DNA from 3 places in the Jatrophihabitans sp. GAS493 genome. Region 1 is predicted to be linked to each of the others. Evidence: riboswitches for the same ligand, from Rfam matches in the RefSeq annotation. Region 1 holds a riboswitch; each other region holds the start of a gene.

Region 1 (6,914 bases):
CACCTGCTGCCGGCTGGCTTCGCGGCGCTGGCGGGTGAGCCAGAAATGTGCCGGCGGCAGCAGCCACCACCAGGCCGAGACGGGCGGCGGTGGCGGGATCTTGGCCGACGCCTCGATGAGCTCGTCGCGGCGGATGTCCTGATCCCGCAACTCCAGGACGGCCTGGTAGAGCGCCCCGGCGACGAGCAGCCAGGCACCGAGGAAGCCGCACCATTCGATGAAGTCGGGCACCGGCTACACGTTACCGAGGGTCGGCCGGGAGTCTGGGATTCAGCAGGTGGGCGACCAGCGCGGTCCACCCGGTCTGGTGGGTCGCCCCCAGACCCTCGCCGGTGTCGCCGTCGAAGAACTCGCTGAAGGTGGGGTGCTGGCTCCAGAGCGGGCTCTTGCTCGACTCGATCCGTTCGCCGTCGGCCGGTCGCCGCCCGTCGGTTGGACGGAAGAGCGCGGTGAGGCTGGAGTCGATGAGATCGGCCGCGTCGATAAGGGTCTTCCAGTCGCCGGAGCCGGTCGGGATCTCGATCTTGAAGGAGTCGCCGAAGTGCCGTCCGTAGGTTCGCAGCTTGTCGGCCAGCAGCACGTTCACCGGAAACCACACCGGTCCGCGCCAGTTCGAGTTGCCTCCGAAGAGCGCCGTCCGCGACTCGCCGGGCTCGTACTCGATCGACTGGCTCTCGCCCTTCACCTCGGCGGTGATCCTCTCCTTCGCCGCGGCCGAGAGCGACCGGATCCCGAACGGCGAGAGGAACTCGTCGGTGTCGAAGAGGCGGCTCAGGATCTGGCGCAGACGCTCAGGGTTCAACAAAGATAGGAGCATCTGACGCCCACCGGGCCCGGAGCGGGAGAGCAGCGGCCCCACCAGTTCCGGCCGGCGCCGCTGCAGCCAGCGCAGCCGGGCCGTCACGTCCGGGCACTCCAGCGCCAACCAGGAGGGCACCTCGGTGGCGCCGAGGATCGGCAGCAGCCCGACCATCGAACGCACCCGCATCGGCTGGGCGTTGCCGTCGGGGTCGACCAGCACGTCGTAGAAGAAACCGTCCTCCTCGTGCCAGAGCGACGAGCCCTGCGAACCGAAGTCGTTCATCGACCGGGAGATCCAGAGGAAATGCTCGAGGAATTTCGTCGCCGCATCCTCCCAGGCCGGGTCGCTGCGGCTCAATTCGATGGCGATCTTGAACATCTGCTGGCAGTAGAAGGCCATCCAGCTCGTCGCGTCCGACTGCTCGAGGCGATACCCCGGCGGCAGGGGCGCCGAGCGGTCGAAGAGGCCGATGTTGTCCATGCCGAGGAACCCGCCCTCGAAGAGGTTCGAACCGGTCGAGTCCTTGCGGTTAACCCACCAGGAGAAGTTCAGCAGCAGCTTGGTGAAGACGCGGATCAGGAAGTCGCGGTCGCGGTAGCCGTCGATGCGGTAGACGTGCCAGGCCGCCCAGGCGTGTACCGGCGGATTGACGTCACCGAAGGCCCATTCGTAGGCCGGCAGCTGCCCATTGGGGTGGATCGACCACTCCCGGCACATCAGTACCAGCTGCTCCTTGGCGAACTCGGGGTCGACGTGGGCCAGCGGAATGGCGTGGAAGGCCAGATCCCAGGCGGCGAACCAGGGGTACTCCCACTCATCAGGCATTGAGATGACGTCGGCCAGCGACATGTGCCGCCACCCGGTGTTGCGCCCACCCTTACCCTGACGGGCATCCGGGGCGTGGGCGCCGACCGGATCCCCCTCCAGCCACTGCTCGACGTCGTAACGGTAAAGCTGCTTCCCCCAGAGCAGGCCGGCGTAGGCGCGCCGGGCCACGTGGTAGTCATCGGCGCTCATGCCCTGATGGATGACGGTGGAGTAGAACTCGTCGGCCTCCGCCAGCCGGTCGCGGTTGACCGCGTCGAAGCCGGGGCCGAAGGTGAACTCGTCCGGGGCGTTCTGCGACATGCGCAGCTCGATGCTCACCGTCTCGCCCGGTTCGATGGCGTCGAAGTGGTACCAGAAGGCGGCCTTCGTGCCCTCGCCGAGGGAGTTCACCGCCTTCGTATCGCCGTTGACGATCCGGTTGTTGATGCCGTCCTTGGTGAACTTGGTCCGATTGGCCTTCGCCCCGAAGAGGGCCACGGAGTTGGTCTCGTTCTCGCAGAAGAGCACCTCCGGGCTGCCCTTGGCGGCGACGAAGTAGCGGCCGAGGAAGCCGTGCGTGGTCTCGACGGCCTCCACCCCGCCGACGGCCAGGGTGGGTGGGAGGAGCTGATCGATGCGTCCGCTGCGAGTGTCCCGCCCCCAGGCCCAGGTGTTGCGGAACCAGAGCTGCGGCAGCACGTCCAGGGGGGCCGACTCCGGACCCTCGTTGGTGACCGTGATGGTGACGCAGATGTCGTCCGGGGCGGCTTTGGCGTAGGTGACCGTCATGTCGAAGAACCGGTCACCGTCGAGGATGCCGGTGTCACCGAGCTCGTACTCGCGTTCATTGCGCCCGCGCTTGGCGTTCTCCTCGCGCAGCTGCTGATAGGGGTACTCGGCCTGCGGGTAGCGGTAGAGCCACTTCATCCAGCTGTGCGAAGGGGTTCCGTCCAGAGCCCACCAGTACTCCTTGGCGTCTTCGCCGTGGTTGCCTTCGGAGTTGGTGAGGCCGAAGAGCCGCTCCTTGAGAATCGGGTCCCTGCCGTTCCAGAGGGCGACGGAGAAGTTCAGAAAGCCGAAGCGGTCACAGATGCCGCCCAGCCCGTCCTCGCCCCAGCGGTAACTGCGGGCCACGGCCTGGTCGAAGGTGAACGACGACCACGGGTCTCCCTCGGCGGAGTAGTCCTCCCGGACGGTTCCCCACTGGCGTCCGGCCAGGTACGGACCCCAGAGCCGCCACGGGCCGCTGGCCGACGGGGATTCGGCCAGCCGGGCGTGTTCGGCGCTCAGATGCTGGCTGCTCGCAACGGTGGGGGAGTCGGGATGGGACTGCGACTTGCCGGAGGCCGTCGCGTTCGCGGACTGGGAGGTGCTCACGGGCTAACTCTGCCGTCCCGCACGTGTCACCCACGTTTCGGGGTGACGAAAACCTTCCCTGTCCCCGTCGCAACGGGTAGCGCGAGGGGCATCGGGCCGCGCCACGGCACGAAGTCGGAGACGGGTCACAACGGCTTCACCCAGCGCGACCACTCTGGCTGGCGCCGGTAGTCGTTGGCTGACCAGGTGGCCTGCCCGAGGGTGTTCGCGTCTAGCACCATCGCATCCGCGCGGGTGCCGCCGAACTCGAGGAAGCGCGATTCGGCGGCTCTGAGCAGGGCCCGCCCGAGACCGGCTCCGCGCCGGGTGGGGGCGACCGCCAACCGGTAGATGTGGCAGCGCCAGCCGTCCCAGCCGGCGATCACCGAACCGATGATCTCGGCGGTGACCGTGCCGGCGGCGGCGCCAGCGCCGGCGGTGGCATCAGGCTCGACCGCGACCAGCAGCGCACCGTGGTCGCGGACGATGAGCCGCTCCACGGCATCTCGGCTGTCCGGCGGGCGGTGCGCGTCCTCGGCGGCGACGCTCCAGAACTGTAGGATCTGATCGATTTCAGTGGGACGGATTGGGCGGATCACCGGTAATTCGTCGGTCATACCGAAACCCTAGGCCGCCGGGTGCTCCGGGTCGGTGCGGTGGCTGATGTCTCGAGCATGGGGGAGACTGTGCCGATGATGGCCGGCTGGTACCCCGATCCGGCGCAGGTCGGACTGCTGCGGTGGTGGGACGGCATCTCGTGGACCGGCCACACCCTCCCCAATCCGCAGGCCGGCAATCCGCAGGCCGATCTGGCCCGCGAGACCCAGGCCGCCCGGTGGGTCGATCGGGCCCTGATGGCCGCTCCGGCCATCTACGGCCTCACCTTCGTCCTGGTCGCGGTGGCGATGGGTTACCTCTTCGACGGGGTACGCACGGCCATCAGTCAGGGCCAGGTCTACACCGACGGCACCGCCGCCGACCCGTTCGACGGCCATGCGTCGCGGGTTTTCCTCCTCTTCGGCGGGGTCGAGTTGCTCGGTGTCGCCACCCTCGCCGTCCAGATCATCTTCATGATCTGGCTATACCGGTCGGCCGTCTTCGCTCAGCGTGCCGGGCTACCGGCCCGCCGCTCGCCCATCTGGGGCGTTCTCGGTTTCATCATCCCGATCATCCAGTACTGGTTTCCGTACCAATCCGTCGCCGACCTCTTCCCACCCGGCCATCCCAAGCGAGCTCTGGTTGGCTGGTGGTGGGCCGGGTGGCTCGGGCAGTCGTTCGCACTGCTGCCGATCTTTGTGGCGGCGATCTTCTCCACATCGACCGCGGTGATCCTCGCCCTGCTCCTCTGCGCCATCCCCGTACTCACAGCCCGCACTGGGCGCCTCCTAGTCGCCGCGTCCGGGCAGACACACGCCGAACGGATCGGCGCCGGTCAGCCGGTGTAGCGATCCAGATGGATGGCGTCGGCGACCGGGCGCCGGGACCGCCAGCCCAGACGCTCCAGGTCCGGCACCTCCTCGAGGTGGGTCACCGGCCCGACGCAGAGCCAGCAGACCGGACGCACACCGGCCGGGATCTCCAGCAGTTGCTGTAGGAACGGCTCACGGTAGAACGACACCCAGCCGACCCCCAGCCCCTCGGCCGTCGCGGCCAGCCAGAGGTTCTGGATGGCCAGGCAGGTCGAGTAGAGGCCGGCGTCGGCGATAGCGTGGCGTCCGAGGACGGCCGGCGACCCGCGGTCGGCGTCGTAGGTGATGACGATCCCGAGCGTCGACTCCAGGATGCCCTCGACCTTGATCCGGGCGAAGGTCTGGGCGTCGACGTCACTGAGCGTGGAGTTGAAGACGTCCCGCTCGGTCGCGACGTGCTGCTGGAAGCTGCGGCGCAGCCCCTGGTCGCGGACCAGGATGAAGTCCCAGGGCTGGGTCATACCGACGCTCGGGGCGGCGTGCGCGGCCCCCAGAATTCGCTCCAGTGCCTCGCCCGGGATGGGTTCGCCGGTGAACTGGGCCCGCACGTCGCGGCGGCGGTTGATCACGTCGTACAGGTCGGTCGTCGGTTGCTGGGGAAGGCTTACGGGTAACGGCATTGCAGAACTCCCACTGTCGGGTCGCAGCGCTGCGACCAGTTCTGCGAGGCCGGTCTTCGGACTCTCGGATCGCCATCCACCGGCCGCCTTCCCAGACCGTGAGGCCCAGTGGCTGCGCTCGCGCGCCGGCCGGCAACTCCCCGAATACCGCAGTGGGCTCTGTGCCGGATTCGCACCGGCTTCCCGATTCTCTCGGCCGCTGCGCTACATCGCTGCACCGCGGTGGCTGAGCACCTCGCATGTGTTGCCGCCCAGAGCGTAGCCCCTGCCCTAGACGCCGGCGAAGACCCGGCTCAGGCGCCGCATGCCCTCGGTGATCTCGCCCGGAGTGTGCGCGGTGAAGGAGAGCCGCAGGGTGGCCGGATCCGGCTCAGCGGCGTAGAACGGCGCACCGGGGACGAAGGCGACTTCGTGGCTCAACGCCACCGGCAGCAGCGCGGCGGCGTCCACGGCGCCTGGCAGCCGCACCCAGACGAACATGCCGCCGTCCGGCTCGCTCCACTCCGAGCCGGGTGGAAGCACTCGCGGCAGCGCCGCCGTCATCGCGTCCCGGCGTCGTCGGTACTCCGTGCGCAGCGTCTCGATATGAGCGTTCAGGTCGTGCGTGCGCAGGTAGGCCGCGGCCGCCGCCTGGTCGACCGTCGAGGTGTGCAGGTCGGCCGCCTGCTTCACCACGGTGAGGCGGGCCAGCAGGTCGGCCGGTGCCCGCAGCCACCCCAGTCGCAGACCGGGAGCGCCGACCTTGGAGAAGCTCCCGAGATAGACGACCCGCCCGGCGGCCGCGGGCTCGGCGGCCAGCGGGGTCAGCCGCTGACCGGCATACCTCAGTTCCCCGTACGGGTCGTCCTCGACGACCCACAGCCCGTGCGCCTCGGCGAGCTCGGCGACCGCCCTACGTCGGGGCGCGGTGAGGGTGCGGCCGGTCGGGTTGGCGAAGGTCGGCACGAGGTAGAGCAGCGTCGGGCGTTCGCGCCGGATCACCGCGGCCAGCGCGTCGGGGAGGATCCCGTCGCGGTCGCCGGCCACCGGGACGATGCGGGCACCGGCCAGCTGGAAGCTTTGCAGCGCGGCCAGGTAGGTCGGCTCCTCGACGGCGACCACCGCGCCCGGGTCGAGGAGTGCGGTGGCGACCAGGGTGAGGGCCTGCTGCGAGCCGGTGGTGACCAGCAGGTGCTCAGGGGCGGTCGGAAGCTCGCGGTCGGTCAGCCGTGCCGCGACGAGTTCGCGGAGTTCATGGTTGCCCTCGGTCGGGGCGTACTGCAGGCTGCGGCGTCCGGCGTCGTCGCTGAGCGCGGTGGCGAAGGCATCCCGCAGCCCGGGCAGGTCGAAGAGCTCCGGCGCCGGAAGTCCCCCGGCGAAGGAGATCACCCCCGGACGGGCGATGAGCGCCAGCAGTTCGCGCACCGGTGAGCTGGCCACCCCGGCGATCCGCCGGGCAAAGACGGGTGGCGGCCCGGGTGGCGCGGTGGCTGTCGTCGGCTGACTCATGGCCGGGACATTACGCGGAGAGCGATCGATGCTCGACCGTTTTATCGAGGGCTGGTTTAGTGCCAGGTATGGACGTGTTGGTGCTCGGCGGGACCGCCTGGCTGGGGCGCGAGATCTCCGCGGCGGCGCTGCGGCGGGGCCACTCCGTCACCTGCCTGGCTCGCGGTGAGAGCGGATCGGTGGCCGACGGAGCGCAGCTCGTCACCGCCGATAGGAGTCGCCCGGATGCCTACGACGCGCTCCGCGGACGGGAGTGGGGGGCGGTCTTCGAGGTCTCCTGGCAGCCCGGCTTCGTCCGGGCTGCGCTGGCCGCGATCGCGCCGACGGCCCGGCACTGGAGCTACGTCTCCTCGGCCAGCGTCTATGCCACAC
Region 2 (6,914 bases), 700 kb from region 1:
CTACATCGTCGGCGGCGCCAACTCGGCCGGCCAGGCGGCGGTGCACTTCGCGCGAACCTCCCGCACCGTGACCATCCTGGTCCGCGGCAGCGGCTTGGAGTCGTCCATGTCGAGCTACCTGATCGACCAGCTGCGGGCCATCGACAACATCGTGGTGCGCACCTGCACCGAGGTGGTAGGGGCCAGTGGGGACGGGCACCTGCAGCAGCTGACCCTGCGCAATGCCACCACTGGCGAGAGCGAGACGGTCGATACCCAGTGGCTCTTCGTCTTCATCGGCGCCGCCCCCCGCACCGACTGGCTCGACAGCTCCGTCCACCGCGACGACCACGGCTTCATCCTGGCCGGCCCGGATCTCATCGTGGAGGGGCGGCGGCCGGAGGGGTGGCCGCTGGATCGCGACCCCTACCACCTGGAGACGAGCCTGCCGGGGGTCTTCGTCGCCGGGGACGTCCGGTCGGACTCGGTGAAGCGGGTCGCCTCAGCCGTCGGCGAGGGTGCGATGGCCGTGACCCTGGTGCACCGTTATCTGTCGAAATCGTAAGGGCATGGGCCAGAGATCGTGAACTTGGAGACGCCGTGATCGCACCCACCTGCAGTATCGATCTGCTGAGGAGCCTCTTCCTCTTCGAGAAGCTGAGTGACGACCGCCTCGACTGGCTCTGCCGGGAGGGGCGCATCGAGGTCTTCGAGCCCGGGTACGTGTACCGAGAGGGGGAGCCGCCACGAGAGTTCTACATCCTCCTCGAGGGGACGGCGGTCCTCTCCCGTCGCGTCGGGTCCGACGACGTCGACACCACCCGCACCTCGCAGCGCGGCGTCTACGCCGGGGCCTGGCAGGCCTATCTCGGCGACCGGGCGCCGCAGGCGTACAACAATTCGTTGCGGGTCACCACCGAAGCCGCCTTCTTCGTGCTGGACAGCGAGGTCCTCACGGAGATGATGAGCGAGTGGTTCCCGATGGCCCTGCACCTGCTGGAGGGGCTCTTCTTCGGTATGCGGGCCTCCTACGAGACGGCGGGGCAGCGCGAGCGCCTGGTCGCGCTGGGGTCGCTGGCCGCGGGCCTCACGCACGAGCTGAACAACCCCGCTTCGGCCGCGGTCCGGGCGACTGGAGCACTGCGTGATCGGGTGGCCGGGATGCGCAAGAAGCTTACTTTCATTGCCTCCGGACGGTATGACCCCGAGCATCTGGCCGCGCTGGTCGAACTGCAGGAGGTGGCGGCCGAGCAGGTCGCCGTGGCTGAACGTCTGGGCGCCCTGGAGGCGAGTGACCGGGAGGACGAGATCGCCGACTGGTTCGCCGATCACGGGATCAGCCAGGGCTACGAACTCGCTCCGAACCTGGTCCAGGCGGGCCTGGACAGCATCTGGCTGGACAAGGTGCTGGCCACCGTCGGCGAGGCGAGCCTGCCCAGCGCGGTGAAGTGGCTGGACTACACCATCGAGACCGAACTGCTGATGAACGAGATCGAGGACTCGACCGAGCGGATCTCGGCTTTGGTGAAGTCGGCCAAGCAGTACTCGCAGCTGGACCGGGCACCCTTCCAGAACGCGAACGTCCATGAATTGCTGGACAGTACGCTCGTCATGCTGTCGGGCAAGCTCGGCGCCGGGATCACCGTGGTCAAGGACTACGACCGTTCGGTGCCGACGGTGCCGGCCTACGCAGCCGAACTGAATCAGGTCTGGACCAACCTCATCGACAATGCGGTGGCGGCGATGGCCGGTTCGGGGACACTGACCATCCGCACCTCCCAGGTGGAGGACTCGGTGCAGGTGGCGATCGGCGATACCGGCGGCGGGATCTCCCCGGAGATCATCGAGCGGATCTTCGAACCGTTCTTCACCACCAAGGCCGTCGGCGAGGGAACCGGCCTGGGCCTTGACATCTCCTACCGGATAGTCGTCAACAAGCATCACGGCGACCTTCGGGTCGACTCCAAGCCCGGGCAGACGTGGTTCACCGTGACGCTGCCGATCCACCCACCCGACGAACACGCGGAGCAGCGTGCTCTCGCGACCGACCCGATCGGATAGAGGTCAGCATGGCAGAGATCGAGGGCATCGACCCAGCGGTGGCCCCAAGTGGCGACGGCTGTATGGAGTGCAACACCACCGACGGCTGGTGGCTGCATCTGCGCCGCTGTGCCCAGTGCGGGCACATCGGCTGCTGCGACACCTCACCCTCCCAGCACGCGACGAAGCACGCGCTGGCGACGCAGCACGACTTCATCACCAGCTACGAGCCGGGCGAGAACTGGTTCTGGAGCTTCAGCCGTAACGAGTTCTACGACGGCCCGACGCTGGCCGATCCGCAGCACCATCCGGCGACGCAGTCCACGCCCGGCCCTCGGGAACGGGTACCGGCCGACTGGCAGAGCCACCTGCACTGACCCCGCCGGTCCAATCGCCCGTCCAGCCGCCGAACATCCTGCGGTATGCGTAGCGGGCTACCCGATACGCAGGATCTTCGCCGTTCCGTTTGAGCGTTCCAGTCCGGATCACAACCAGGAACCAGGGTTCAGGGCAAGACGCTCGACAGCGGCAGCAGGTGGATGCAGTCGCCGCAGTAGGCATTGCTGGGCGGTTCGGAGATCCGGTAGATGAGGCAGCAGCTGCGCCGTTGAAACTGGACGCCCGCGCCCCGCTCGGCCGCCGGCACACCGGTGAAACCACCGCGCAGACGTGGATACCCCAGCATCCACCCGGCCATTCGGCGGACGCTCTCCGCCGCCTCCGGGCGCAGCGTGACCAGCATCGACGCCGAGCCGTTGATCGCCGACGCGACGTTTCCCCAGAGCACCAGCGGCGAGACCGACCGGGCCGCCACCACCTCGACGATCCCGCGAATGGGACCGTCCAGGAGCTCCAGCAGCACTGCGCGGACGGCCGGCTCGTCGGCCGCAGTGACCGCGGCCGACTCGGGCAGCGATAGCGGATAGGGCCCACCCAGCACCGGCTGCCACCAGGCGGTGGCCGCCTCGACGCGCAGCGGCACCGACGAGAGCACGGCTGCACCTAGCACCGGGGAGATGAGGCGGGCCACCAGCCCGAGCTGGGCCACCGAGGCCGCGACCCGGTGGTCGATCTCATCGGCGGAGCGTCCGGCCGCCGCCCCCAATGCTGAGCGGACGCCGGAGATCCGCTGCGAGAGGATCTCCGGCGACCCGATCAACGTCTCGAGCGTGAGCCAGGGCGGTGCGGGCTCGACGTCCACCGGATGCGTCTCGACGGCGAAGTACCCGCCGAGCTGATCCAGTGCGTCGAGCTGCGGCAGCTAGACCACGGCCGGAATCGGGGCGTTCGCCGCTTTCTGCTCCGCACCCGGCGACAGCAGGCGATCGGCCAACGGTGCGAAGACGAGCCCGAGCGAGCCCCAGAGAATCACCTGCGCGGCCACCGAATAGAGGCGGAACTGGAAGAGGTCGTCGGCCGGGAAGCCCGGGAAGACGATGTTCCCCTTCGGGTCGAGCAGCGGCAGCGGCGTCTCGGTGGCATGCCGACCATAGGCCTGCAGGTTGGCCGAGAGCTCGCCGAACTCCGGCAGCAGCAGCATCAGCGTCCCGATCAGCACCACGAACGCGGCGCCGGCCAGCAGGCTGGCGTTCCAGTTACCGAAGCGGGCCTTCAGCCGCTGACCGAGCCAGACGGCCCCGGCCAGCAGCACCACGGAGGCGAAGACCATCAGCAGGTAGAGACCACCCCGCTGTTTGATCGTGTCGGCGTGGCCGATCGACGGTGGGTTGGCCGGGTACTTGAGGAAGGGAACCAGGTAGACCGCGAGGAACCCGCCGCCGGCGATCAGCATCGCCAGACTGCGCGGGCGCAGATTCCCGACCCGGCCGAGGCAGACGCAATAGACGACCGCGAAGAGCGCCCCCATGGCGGCACCGAAGGCGATCATGCCGACCCCGATGCCGAGGTTGGCCTGAATGGTGCGGCTGAAGATCTCCGATTCGGCGGCCTCGGTCGGCAGCCCGGCCGCCTTGTTCAGCGCCTCCTGGGCTGCATCCCGGGCTGATTCATAGTTGATCGCCTTGCTGATGATCGGCTCCGCGAAGATGCGAGCGAAGACGAATGCGAGCAGGCCTGCAACTGCGCCGGCGAGAACGCCGCGCAGGATGAGTTTCTTGACCATGTCCAGTTAGCTCCGTTGCCTTGTCTAGCTAGTGGCAGGGGAAGCCGAGGAAGTGGCGCGAGTCGTGGACGAACTCGTGGATGACCATGCTCTTGCCGAAGACCGACATGGCACCCTCGTCGACACCGACGAAGTAGTAGACGGCCAGCGCCAGGATCGTCGAACCGACGAGCCAGAGCACCGCCTTCGACAGCGGGAGGACTACCGGCGTCGCGACAGTGGTCGGTACGGCGGTAGGTGCGGCGGTGTTGCTCATACGGTGCTCCTTCAGGGATCTTGCGTCCCTTGTCGATGGGATGCGGTGATGGCCGAAGATCTGACTCACAGGCCTGCGCTGAGCGCTGGCGGCCTGCTTACAGTGGCGCGACCGTGCCGGATTCCCACCGGCTTCCTCATGCCATCATGCGTGCTCACCGTATCGGTAGCGACACCCCACTGGCAAGGCGCGGGGCGGCTTCGCCGCAGTGGCTCGCCACACCCTCGCGGAACCATTCGAGGATCTCGGCACCGGCGGCAACGCCCCGCGCCCGGGTCACTTCGACGTGCGGAGCGCTCCAGCCCTGCTCGTCCAACTCCCCGTGGGCGGGCCGGATTCCGCGGTCGGCCCCTTCCAGCAGGTCGATGTCCAGCAGCGAGTCGCCGGCGGCCAGCACCAGTTCACTACCTCGGCGACGGGCCACCTCGGCCACTGCGGCCCGTTTGGTCAGGGCGTCGGGGACCCAGTAGAGCTTGCGCCCCTGAAGTGACGTCCGCCAGCCCAACCGGGATGCCCAGGCGGTGGTCTCGGCGATGAAATCGGCCGGGACGGCGCCCCGGTCGAGCACCGCGTAGCAGAAGAGATCCTCCGCGCTTCGTAGCTTGAGCACCCAGTCCCGCCCGGCCAGTTCCTGCAACTCGGCCCACACTCGGTGGTGCGGTTGCGACCCACCAATCGCCACGGCCACCCGCGCCGCCCAGTCGGCGTCCGGCTCCCCGTCGTGCAGCAACACCCCGCCATTGGCAGCCACCGCGTAGCCGTCGCCGGATGCGGGCGCCGGGACGGGCAGCTGAACCCGTCGCAGCTGCGCCACCGTCCGGGTGGTGACCGGCACGAAGGTGCACTCGGCGGCCAGTGCGGCCAGTGACTGAGCGGCCGGTTCACTCATGAACGACAACGGCCCGCCCTCGAAGACCTCCACACAGCGCAGCTCCGTCACCCCCCGCGGCGGGGCCGGCGTCGCGCCCACCGGTCCGTCCAGCCCGGTCGCGGCCCGTGAGTAGATGAGGGTCCGATCGAGGTCGGAGGCGACCAGCACCGGCGATCTCACCGGCGCACCGCCGTTCCATCGGCCCCCACGGCGCCCCGGGTGAACTGCGGATGGATGAGCCCGACACAGCTGAAGGCCAGATCCTCGACGTAGTCGATGCCAACACCACGACTATCCGCCAGGTGCTTGATGTGCCCGAGCGATGCGGCGGCGTCCGGACGCATCAGGACCCGCCAGGGCACCCGGCGCAGCAGCACCCGCGTCGTCTCACCGACCCCCGGTTTCACGAGGTTGAGGTTGCCGATGCCGTACTCGGCGCTGATCTTCTCCACGGCCGTCCAGCCGGCCCAGGTCGGGTGCCGATCGCTGTCCCGAAGCTGCCGCCACTCAGTCGCCACCCGGTCGGCCACGGCGGGGAACCGTCTGCTCACCGCGTCCAGAAAGGTGGCCGAGACGTCGACGCCGGCCAGCTCCCGGTAGAACTTGGCGCCGTGGAACTGGCGCGGTCCGATCCGGTCGTTGAGTACCGTCCGCGACACAAGCCCGGAGACGGTCGAGTTCAGGCAGGCCGACGGGATGAGGAAATCGTCCCGGGTGCCGAAGAACTCGGTGCACCCACCGGTGTCGGCCAGCACGGCCAACTCCGGCGAGAGGCGGTCGGCGCCCGCGAGGCCGAACTCCCGGTTGGCCTGCGCCACGGCGTCACTGAGTTCACGGGTGATCGCCCCCTTGCCGGTCCACCCGTCGACGAACATCAGCCTTGATGCGCCGAACTGGGCGACGAGGTACCGCAGTGCGACGCTGTCGATGCCGCGGCCACGGACGATGCTCACCGCGAAGTGTGGCAACTGCAGGTCATGGGTCGCGGCGGCCCAGCGGCGCATCAGGACCCCGACCGGGGTGCCGGCACGGGCCAGCGAGACCAGCACGGTGTCGCCACCGCGGGCGTCCAGTACCAGTTCGGTGACGACGCCGACCGCCCGGGCGATCCGATCAGCCGACTCGGCCAGCGCGTCGACGAAGAGCTGCTGGTACTCCACGCTCGGCTGGTACTCGATCGGCAGGGACTCGGCGTAGTGAGCGCCGCCGGCCTGGATCGCCTCCTCCCGCTCCTCGATCGGCGCCTCCAAGTCGACGCCGCTCAGGTCGGTGAGTAGCCAGCTCACCTCCTCCGCCGCGTAGCTGCCGAACTCCGGCGCGTGCAACGGTGAGGGTAGCGATGGCACCTTGCTGGGCAGCACCACGAGCAGCACGTTCGGGACGATCTCCCTTAGTTTTTCGAGCAGTCCGTCGGCGTGGCGGAGCGCTGGAGTATCGGCGACGGCATCGACTACGAGGACGACGTCGGTGAAGGCGTGCCCGGCTACGTTGTAGGCGTAGCGCGCGGCGTCGGCGGTGGCTGGCACTTCATCGATGCTGTCGAAGCGCAGCCCCGTCCTGATGGCGTACCCCGGTTCGTCGACGGCCAGCACCGGCGAACGGGTGGTGCTGGAGAAGCGCACGCCGTTAGGGTGATCGGGCTGACC
Region 3 (6,914 bases), 1.6 Mb from region 1:
ATGTGAGTTCATCGCTGAGCGACCACCGACCACATCATCGGCTCGAGGCCAACTCGACCCGGGCCGCCGCTGAGACGAAGCGGGTGGCCGCGTTCGGCAGCCCGGCCCAGTGCAGGTGCAGGTAGGAGGCATGTAGCTGCCGCTGAACATGCCCCTCGACGACCTCCTGCCCGCCCGCGTCCCAGCTCCAGGCCGGCGCCGTCGAGGCCGCGGGCGCACAGGCGGTGCGATGGAACTCATGCCCGCGCACTCTCGTTCCGGCCTCGGCCAGCACCGACGAGGTGCGGGCGAGGGCATCCCGGTAGCCGATGGTCAGGCGCGGCGTCATGCTGGCGTCGGTGGCGATGACATCGCACATCGGGGCGCCGTCCAGCGTGTGAGCCAGGTAGAGCAGTCCGGCGCATTCAGCGGCCACCGCCGCACCCTGACCGATTCGCTGGGAGATGTCACGACGCAGCGGCTCATTGGCCGACAAGGCCGCCGCATGCACCTCGGGGAACCCGCCGCCGATGACGATTCCCCTTGTTCCATAAGGCAGTTCTTCATCGACGGTGGGGTCGAAGCGCTGCACTTCGGCACCGGCGGCGGTGAGCATCTCGGACGTCTCGGCGTAGGAGAAGGTGAAGGCCGGTCCGGCGGCGATCGCCACCACCGGGCGATCGCCGGCGGGCTCGGCCACCGTCGGCGACCAGGCGTCGCCGGCCAGCGGCGGGGCGCGTCGGGCGAGCGCGACCACCGCGGCCAGATCGACCGATGCGGCGACCACCCCGCCCAGGTCGGTGACGGTGCGGCGGGCCAGTTCGGAGCGCTCCGCGGCCGGGACCAACCCGAGGTGGCGCGACGGCGTCACCAGGGCGTCGTGGCGGCGAATCGCGCCGAAGACCGGCATGCCGATCTCGGCCAGCCCGTCGCGCAGGATCTGCTCGTGGCGATCACTCCCGACCCGGTTGAGGATCACCCCGCCGATGCGGAGCTCCCGGTCGAAGGAGGCGAAGCCGTGCACCAGCGCCGCCACTGATCGCCCGGCCGCGGTCGCGTCGACGACGAGCAGGACCGGTGCCTGCAGCAGCTTGGCGACGTGAGCGGTCGAGGAGAAACCGCGCTGGTCGGCGACCCCGTCGTAGAGCCCCATGACGCCCTCGATGACCGCGATGTCGGCCGGTGCCGGGGTGCGCGCACCGTGCAGGAAGAGCGGCACGATCCGCTCCTCGCCGACCAGCCACGGGTCGAGATTCCGCCCGACCCGCCCGGCGGCCAGGGCGTGATAGCCCGGGTCGATGTAGTCCGGGCCGACTTTGTGCGGGGAGACCGCCAGGCCCTGGGAGCCGAGCGCGGCGAGCAGCCCCGCGGTCACTGAAGTCTTGCCCTGGCCGCTGGCCGGGGCGGCGATGATCAGCCGTGGAACATTCACCATTCGATGCCCCGCTGCCCCTTCTGGCCGGCGTCCATCGGATGCTTGATCTTCGTCATCTCGGTAACCAGGTCGGCCGCCTCGATGAGTGCGGGATGGGCCCGACGACCGGTGATGATGACGTGCTGGTGTCCGGGTCGGTTGCGCAGTGTCTCCACTACATCCTCCACGTCCACCCAACCCCAGTCGATGGGGTAGGTGAACTCGTCGAGGACGTAACACCCGTAGGTCTGCGCGGCGAGGTCGCTCTTGATCTGCTCCCAGCCCTCCCGGGCCGCCTCGGCGTGGTCGTCGGTCGGTCCGCGCTGCAGCCACGACCACCCCTGCCCCATCTTGAACCAGTCCACCGGGGCGCCCTCGCCGGTGAGTTCATGAAGCCGTCCGAGGGCGAGCATCGCGTTCTCCTCGCCGACCTTCCATTTCGCGCTCTTGACGAACTGGAAGACCCCGACCGGCCAACCCTGATTCCAGGCTCGTAGCGCGAGCCCGAACGCGGCCGTCGACTTGCCCTTCATGTCGCCGGTGTGCACGATCAGCAGCGGCCGGTTGCGCCGCTGCCGGGTGGTGAGCCCGTCGGCCGGGACGGTCTCGACCTGCCCCTGCGGGCTCATCGGGAAACTCTCATCAGGCGGCATCCTTGATTGCGCGGACGGTGTCGGCCAGAGAGTCAGCCGCAGAGTCTCCCAGGGCGAGATCATCCAATGAAATGCAGGGCGCTTGCAGCTGGGCGGCGAGCTTGCCGGCCAGTCCGAGACGAATCCGCCCCGACTCGCAGTCGACGACCACACACGCCGCGCCGGTACCGGCCAGCAGTGCGGCCGCGGCCGTCGGCTCTGCGCCGCGGGTGTGCCGGGCGTCGGTGACGATGACGACCAGCGGGCGCCGCTGCGGATCGCGCAGTCGCTCCCGCTCCAGGGTCTGGTAAGCCAGCAGCAGCCCGTCGGCCAGCGGCGTGCGGCCGCCGGTCGGCAGTTCAGTGAGCCGGGCGGCCGCGGCCTCGACCGAGGAGGTGGCGGGGAGGGCGAGGGTCGCGGAGTCCCCGCGGAAGGTGATCAGCCCTACCTTGTCTCGTCGCTGATAGGCATCGAGCAGCAGCGAGAGCACCGCACCCTTCACGGTGGCCATCCGGCTGCGGGCGGCCATCGACCCGGATGCGTCCACGACGAAGAGGACCAGATTCCCCTCCCGCCCCTCACGCAGCCCCTCACGCAGATCACTGCGGTGCAGGATCAGGCCGGCTCCGGTTCGGCCGCGGGCACGCTGATGGGCCGCCGCCGCGAACATGGTGGCACTCAGATGCAGGTGACGGATCGGTCCGTAGGGTCGGATTGCGCGGGTCACCTGCCCGGTGTCGGTGATCGCCTTCGAGCGACGTCCGGGCGCGCCGGCTCCGACCCCCGGTACCTCCAGTCGGCGGGTGCGAAACGGCGTCGAGGGCGCGCTCAACTGGGTGGCCACCCCGGACGGGGAGTCGGCCGAGGCGTTCGCCGGTACCTCCGCGGGCTCTTGATGCGCGTGCTCCTTCTCGTGCTCCGCACCGCCCGATCCGGGCCCGTCCGGCCCGGATTCACTTTGCTGCGGCCCGGACGACTCTTCGTGTTCGGGCTCGCGGTGCGAGGAGTCCGTCGCCGTCCCCTCGGCTTCGTGCCGCGGGTCAGCCTCGTCCCCGTCCGGAGCCCCGCCATCGTTGGGCGGGTCGGGCTCCAACTCGGGCTCCTGGGAGTCGGCGAGTGCCTGCTCCAGTTGCTCCTCGTCGAGGCCGGGGGCATCGAAGGGGTTACGCCGTCGGCGGTGCGGCAGCGCCAGTCGGGCGGCCACCCGGACGTCGTCGACAGTGACCTCGTCACGCCCGGCCCAGGCGGCGTGCGCCACCGCGGCGCGCGCGGTCACGATGTCCGCCCGCAGCCCGTCCACCTCGAACGCGGCGCAGACGTAGGCGATCCGGGCCAGCATCGAGTCGGTCAGATGTACCTCGCCCAGACGGTCGCGGGCGCCCCCGATGGCGTCGGCCAGGGCCCGCTCCGCGTCGGCATAGGCGGCGGCGAACGCACGGGGATTGTCGTCGAAGCCGAGCCGGCGCCGCACCACCTCGGCCCGAAGCGCCGGTTCGCGGGGGGCGCTCACCTCGACGGTGAGGCCGAAGCGATCCAGCAGTTGCGGGCGCAGCTCCCCCTCCTCCGGGTTCATCGTCCCCACCAGCAGGAAGCGGGCGGCGTGCCGCACGGAGACCCCCTCCCGCTCGACGTAGGAGGTGCCGAGGGCGGCCGCGTCCAGCAGCAGATCCACCAGATGGTCGTGCAGCAGGTTCACCTCATCGACGTAGAGAACACCCCGATGGGCCGCGGCCAGCAGTCCGGGCTCGTAGGACTTGACGCCTTCGGTGAGCGCCTTCTCGATGTCCAACGATCCGACCAGGCGGTCCTCAGTGGCGCCGACCGGCAGCTCACGTAACTCGGCCGGGCGGTGTACCCACGGCACCGGCTGAACGTGCGGGCCGTCCGGGCAATTCAGGTCCGGCGCCTTCGGATCGCAGGAGAAGCGGCAGCCGAGCACGACATCGACACCCGGCAGCACAGCGGCCAGCGCGCGGACCGCCGTCGATTTGGCCGTACCCTTCTCGCCACGGATCAGGACGCCGCCGATGGCCGGGTGCACCGCGTTGAGGATCAGGCCCAGCCGCAGGTCGTCCATACCGACGATCGCACTGAACGGAAACTGGGGCACGGCTGGCGGCGACTCGAGGGCCGCCGGCCCCGACTGCTCGTCGGGCAAACGCTGGGGATCGTGCTTGCCGTGCGGTTCGTGCTTGCCGTGCTTGTGAGACGGGACCACCGATGTCGCTCCAACCCTCGGCGGGTGTCCGCGCCCGCCGTTCGGTACGTCCGGCCGACCAGCGGGCCAACCAGGACGGGTGGAATTTTCTGGCTCCCCGCACGCTCCGCGGTACCGGAAGGCGCCGCATCGAGCCGGGTCACAGTGGCGGGACCACCCCGGAATCGACGCCCGCGAACGACCGTAGTCACCTCGCGCGCGGCCTCACCGGTGTTCCTCCAGACCGTCACCGGCAATCATCGCATGTCCTCTGACGCCGCTCCGGCACCCCGGCCAGCCCATCGAAGCGACCGCCCGGCGGCGGATCAGGCAGACTGGGCGCGTGCCAGAACCGATCAACTCAGCTCGACCCGGCTCAGCGTCGCTGGAGCCGATCGTCGTGATCGGGATCGGCGAAGACGGTTGGGACGGGCTCTCAGCCGCGTCCCAACGACTGATCCGGGACGCTGACGTCGTGGTGGGCAGCGACCGCCAGCAGGCGCTCATCGCCGGCCATGCCCGCTCGAGCGAACTCTGGCCGTCGCCGATGACCCAGGCGCTGGCCGGGTTGCGCGACCGTCACCCCGGCGAGCGGATCGTGGTGCTGGCCAGCGGAGACCCGATGTTCTACGGGGTCGGCGCCAGCCTGGCCCGGCTCTTCGGGCCCGACGCCCTCGACATCCGCCCGTTCCCCTCCTCGGTGTCCCTGGCCTGTGCCCGGCTGGGGTGGCCCCAGGCCGATGTCGATGTGGTGAGCGCCGTCGGGCGGCCACTGAGCGCGGTCACCCGGCTGCTGCAGCCGGGGCGGCGAGTGCTCGTCCTCGTCGGCGACCAGAACGCGGCCGCCGAACTGGTGGAGCTGCTGCTGCGTAACGGGCTCGGCGGCAGCCGGGTGCACGTTCTGGAGCATCTCGGTGGGCCCGCCGAGCGGCAGCGAGAGGGCATCGCGTCTCAGTGGGCGGGGAATCCGCACGCCAAACTGGCGATCATCGCCCTCGAATGCAAGCAGTCTGACGACGCGGACAACTCAGCGGGAGCCCCCCTCGCACTCACCCCAGGTCTGCCCGACGACGCGTGGAGCAGCGACGGCGTCCTCACCAAACGCGAGGTGCGCGCAGTGACTCTCGCCCTGCTGGCTCCGATGCCCGGCCAACTGCTCTGGGACGTCGGGGCTGGAAGCGGCAGCATCGCCGTGGAGTGGATGCGTAGCCACCACACCTGCCGCGGCATCGCGGTCGAGGTCCGGGATGACCGGCGCGCCTACATCTCAGCGAACATGGAGCGGTTCGGAGTGCCGGCCCTGCAGATCGTGGCCGGCCAGGCCCCGCAGGCGCTGGACGGCCTGCCCGCACCGGACGCAATCTTCATCGGCGGGGGCGTCACCAACGACGGCGTGGTCAAGACCTGCCTGGAGGCGTTGAAGTCGGGCGGGCGGCTCGTGGCCAACGGCGTCACCATCGAGACCGAGACCGAGCTGGCCGTCTGGCAGCAGCGGGTCGGCGGCGAGCTGAGCCGCATCACCGTCTCGCACGCCGCCGCGATCGGCAGCTTCACCGCGTTCCGGCCCGCCCTCACCGTCACCCAGTGGAGTTACATCAAATGAGAAAGCGATCCCGACGATGACCGTGCACTTCATCGGGGCCGGCCCCGGCGCCGCGGACCTGATCACGCTCAGGGCCCGTGACCTGATCGCGGCCGCCCCGGTCTGTCTCTACGCCGGGAGTCTCATTCCGGCTGAGGTGCTCGCGCACGCTCCCAGCGGTGCTCGCCTGGTCGACACCGCGCAGATGACGCTCGATCAGATCATCGACGAGCTGAGCCGGGCCGACGCCACCGGCCTCGACATCGCCCGCCTCTGCTCCGGCGACCCGTCCATCTTCAGCGCGGTCGCGGAGCAGATGCGACGGCTGGATGATCTCGGCATCGACTACGACGTCTGCCCGGGAGTGCCGGCCTTTGCCGCCGCGGCGGCCTCGCTCAAGCGCGAACTCACCGTCCCGCTGGTCTCGCAGAGCATCGTCCTCACCCGCACCTCGGAGCGGGCGACGGCGATGCCGGACCGGGAGACTCTGGCCACCCTGGGCGCCTCCCGGGCGACCATGGTGCTGCACCTGGCGGTGCAGCGAATCGACGCCGTCGTCGCCGAGCTGATCCCGGTCTACGGAGCTCAGACACCGGTCGCGGTGGTCGCTTACGCCTCCCGGGCGGACGAGGTAATCCTGCGGGCCACGCTGGCCACCATCGCCGCGCAGGTGAAGGAGACCGGTCTGCGCCGAACCGCGGTCATCATCGTCGGAGACGCCCTCGGCGCCGCCAACTTCTGTGACAGTCACCTCTACTCGACGGACCGCGACCGTGCCGTCACGTCCTGAGCAGCCGCTGCGGGTCCTTCTCCTGGGCGGCACCGCAGAGGCCCGGACGCTGGCCAAGGCACTCGATGGCAGCGATGACGTCACGGTCATATCTTCGCTGGCCGGGCGGGTGCAGCGGCCGGCGCTGCCGGTCGGCGAACTGCGCGTCGGCGGCTTCGGCGGCGCCGACGGCCTGGCTGACTATCTGACCAGCGAGCGGATCGACGCGCTGGTCGATGCGACCCATCCCTTCGCCGGGTCGATTACCGGCAACGCCGTCGCCGCGGCCGACGTGGCCGGTGTGCCGCTATTGATGCTGCGCCGACCGGGCTGGCGCGAGC

What was found. A riboswitch is a leader RNA that binds a small molecule or an ion and turns the genes downstream of it on or off. The one in region 1 is predicted to bind cobalamin.
Region 2: linked by a shared signal. The riboswitch ahead of CPH63_RS06095 (CbtB-domain containing protein) and the one ahead of bluB (5,6-dimethylbenzimidazole synthase) in region 1 are both predicted to bind cobalamin.
Region 3: linked by a shared signal. The riboswitch ahead of CPH63_RS18220 (VWA domain-containing protein) and the one ahead of bluB (5,6-dimethylbenzimidazole synthase) in region 1 are both predicted to bind cobalamin.

Annotation. Positions count from the first base shown of each region.
Region 1 covers NZ_LT907982.1:635,995-642,908, reverse strand. The annotation lists gene CPH63_RS02915 (hypothetical protein) at 1-231, opposite strand, end outside; gene CPH63_RS02910 (glucosidase) at 242-2,899, opposite strand; gene CPH63_RS02905 (GNAT family N-acetyltransferase) at 3,112-3,582, opposite strand; gene CPH63_RS02900 (DUF4328 domain-containing protein) at 3,622-4,410, shown strand; gene bluB (5,6-dimethylbenzimidazole synthase) at 4,398-5,054, opposite strand; cobalamin riboswitch at 5,084-5,291, opposite strand; gene CPH63_RS02890 (PLP-dependent aminotransferase family protein) at 5,325-6,542, opposite strand; gene CPH63_RS02885 (oxidoreductase) at 6,611-6,914, shown strand, end outside.
Region 2 covers NZ_LT907982.1:1,333,955-1,340,868, reverse strand. The annotation lists gene CPH63_RS06120 (FAD-dependent oxidoreductase) at 1-544, shown strand, start outside; gene CPH63_RS06115 (ATP-binding protein) at 580-2,040, shown strand; gene CPH63_RS06110 (UBP-type zinc finger domain-containing protein) at 2,049-2,396, shown strand; gene CPH63_RS06105 ((2Fe-2S)-binding protein) at 2,525-3,220, opposite strand; gene CPH63_RS06100 (CbtA family protein) at 3,281-4,141, opposite strand; gene CPH63_RS06095 (CbtB-domain containing protein) at 4,170-4,397, opposite strand; cobalamin riboswitch at 4,431-4,585, opposite strand; gene CPH63_RS06090 (HAD family hydrolase) at 4,552-5,448, opposite strand; gene CPH63_RS06085 (phosphoribosyltransferase domain-containing protein) at 5,445-6,914, opposite strand, start outside.
Region 3 covers NZ_LT907982.1:3,961,968-3,968,881, forward strand. The annotation lists gene cobC (Rv2231c family pyridoxal phosphate-dependent protein CobC) at 1-12, opposite strand, end outside; gene CPH63_RS18210 (cobyrinate a,c-diamide synthase) at 35-1,414, opposite strand; gene cobO (cob(I)yrinic acid a,c-diamide adenosyltransferase) at 1,408-2,022, opposite strand; gene CPH63_RS18220 (VWA domain-containing protein) at 2,036-4,102, opposite strand; cobalamin riboswitch at 4,326-4,462, opposite strand; gene cbiE (precorrin-6y C5,15-methyltransferase (decarboxylating) subunit CbiE) at 4,566-5,825, shown strand; gene cobM (precorrin-4 C(11)-methyltransferase) at 5,842-6,594, shown strand; gene CPH63_RS18235 (cobalt-precorrin-6A reductase) at 6,578-6,914, shown strand, end outside.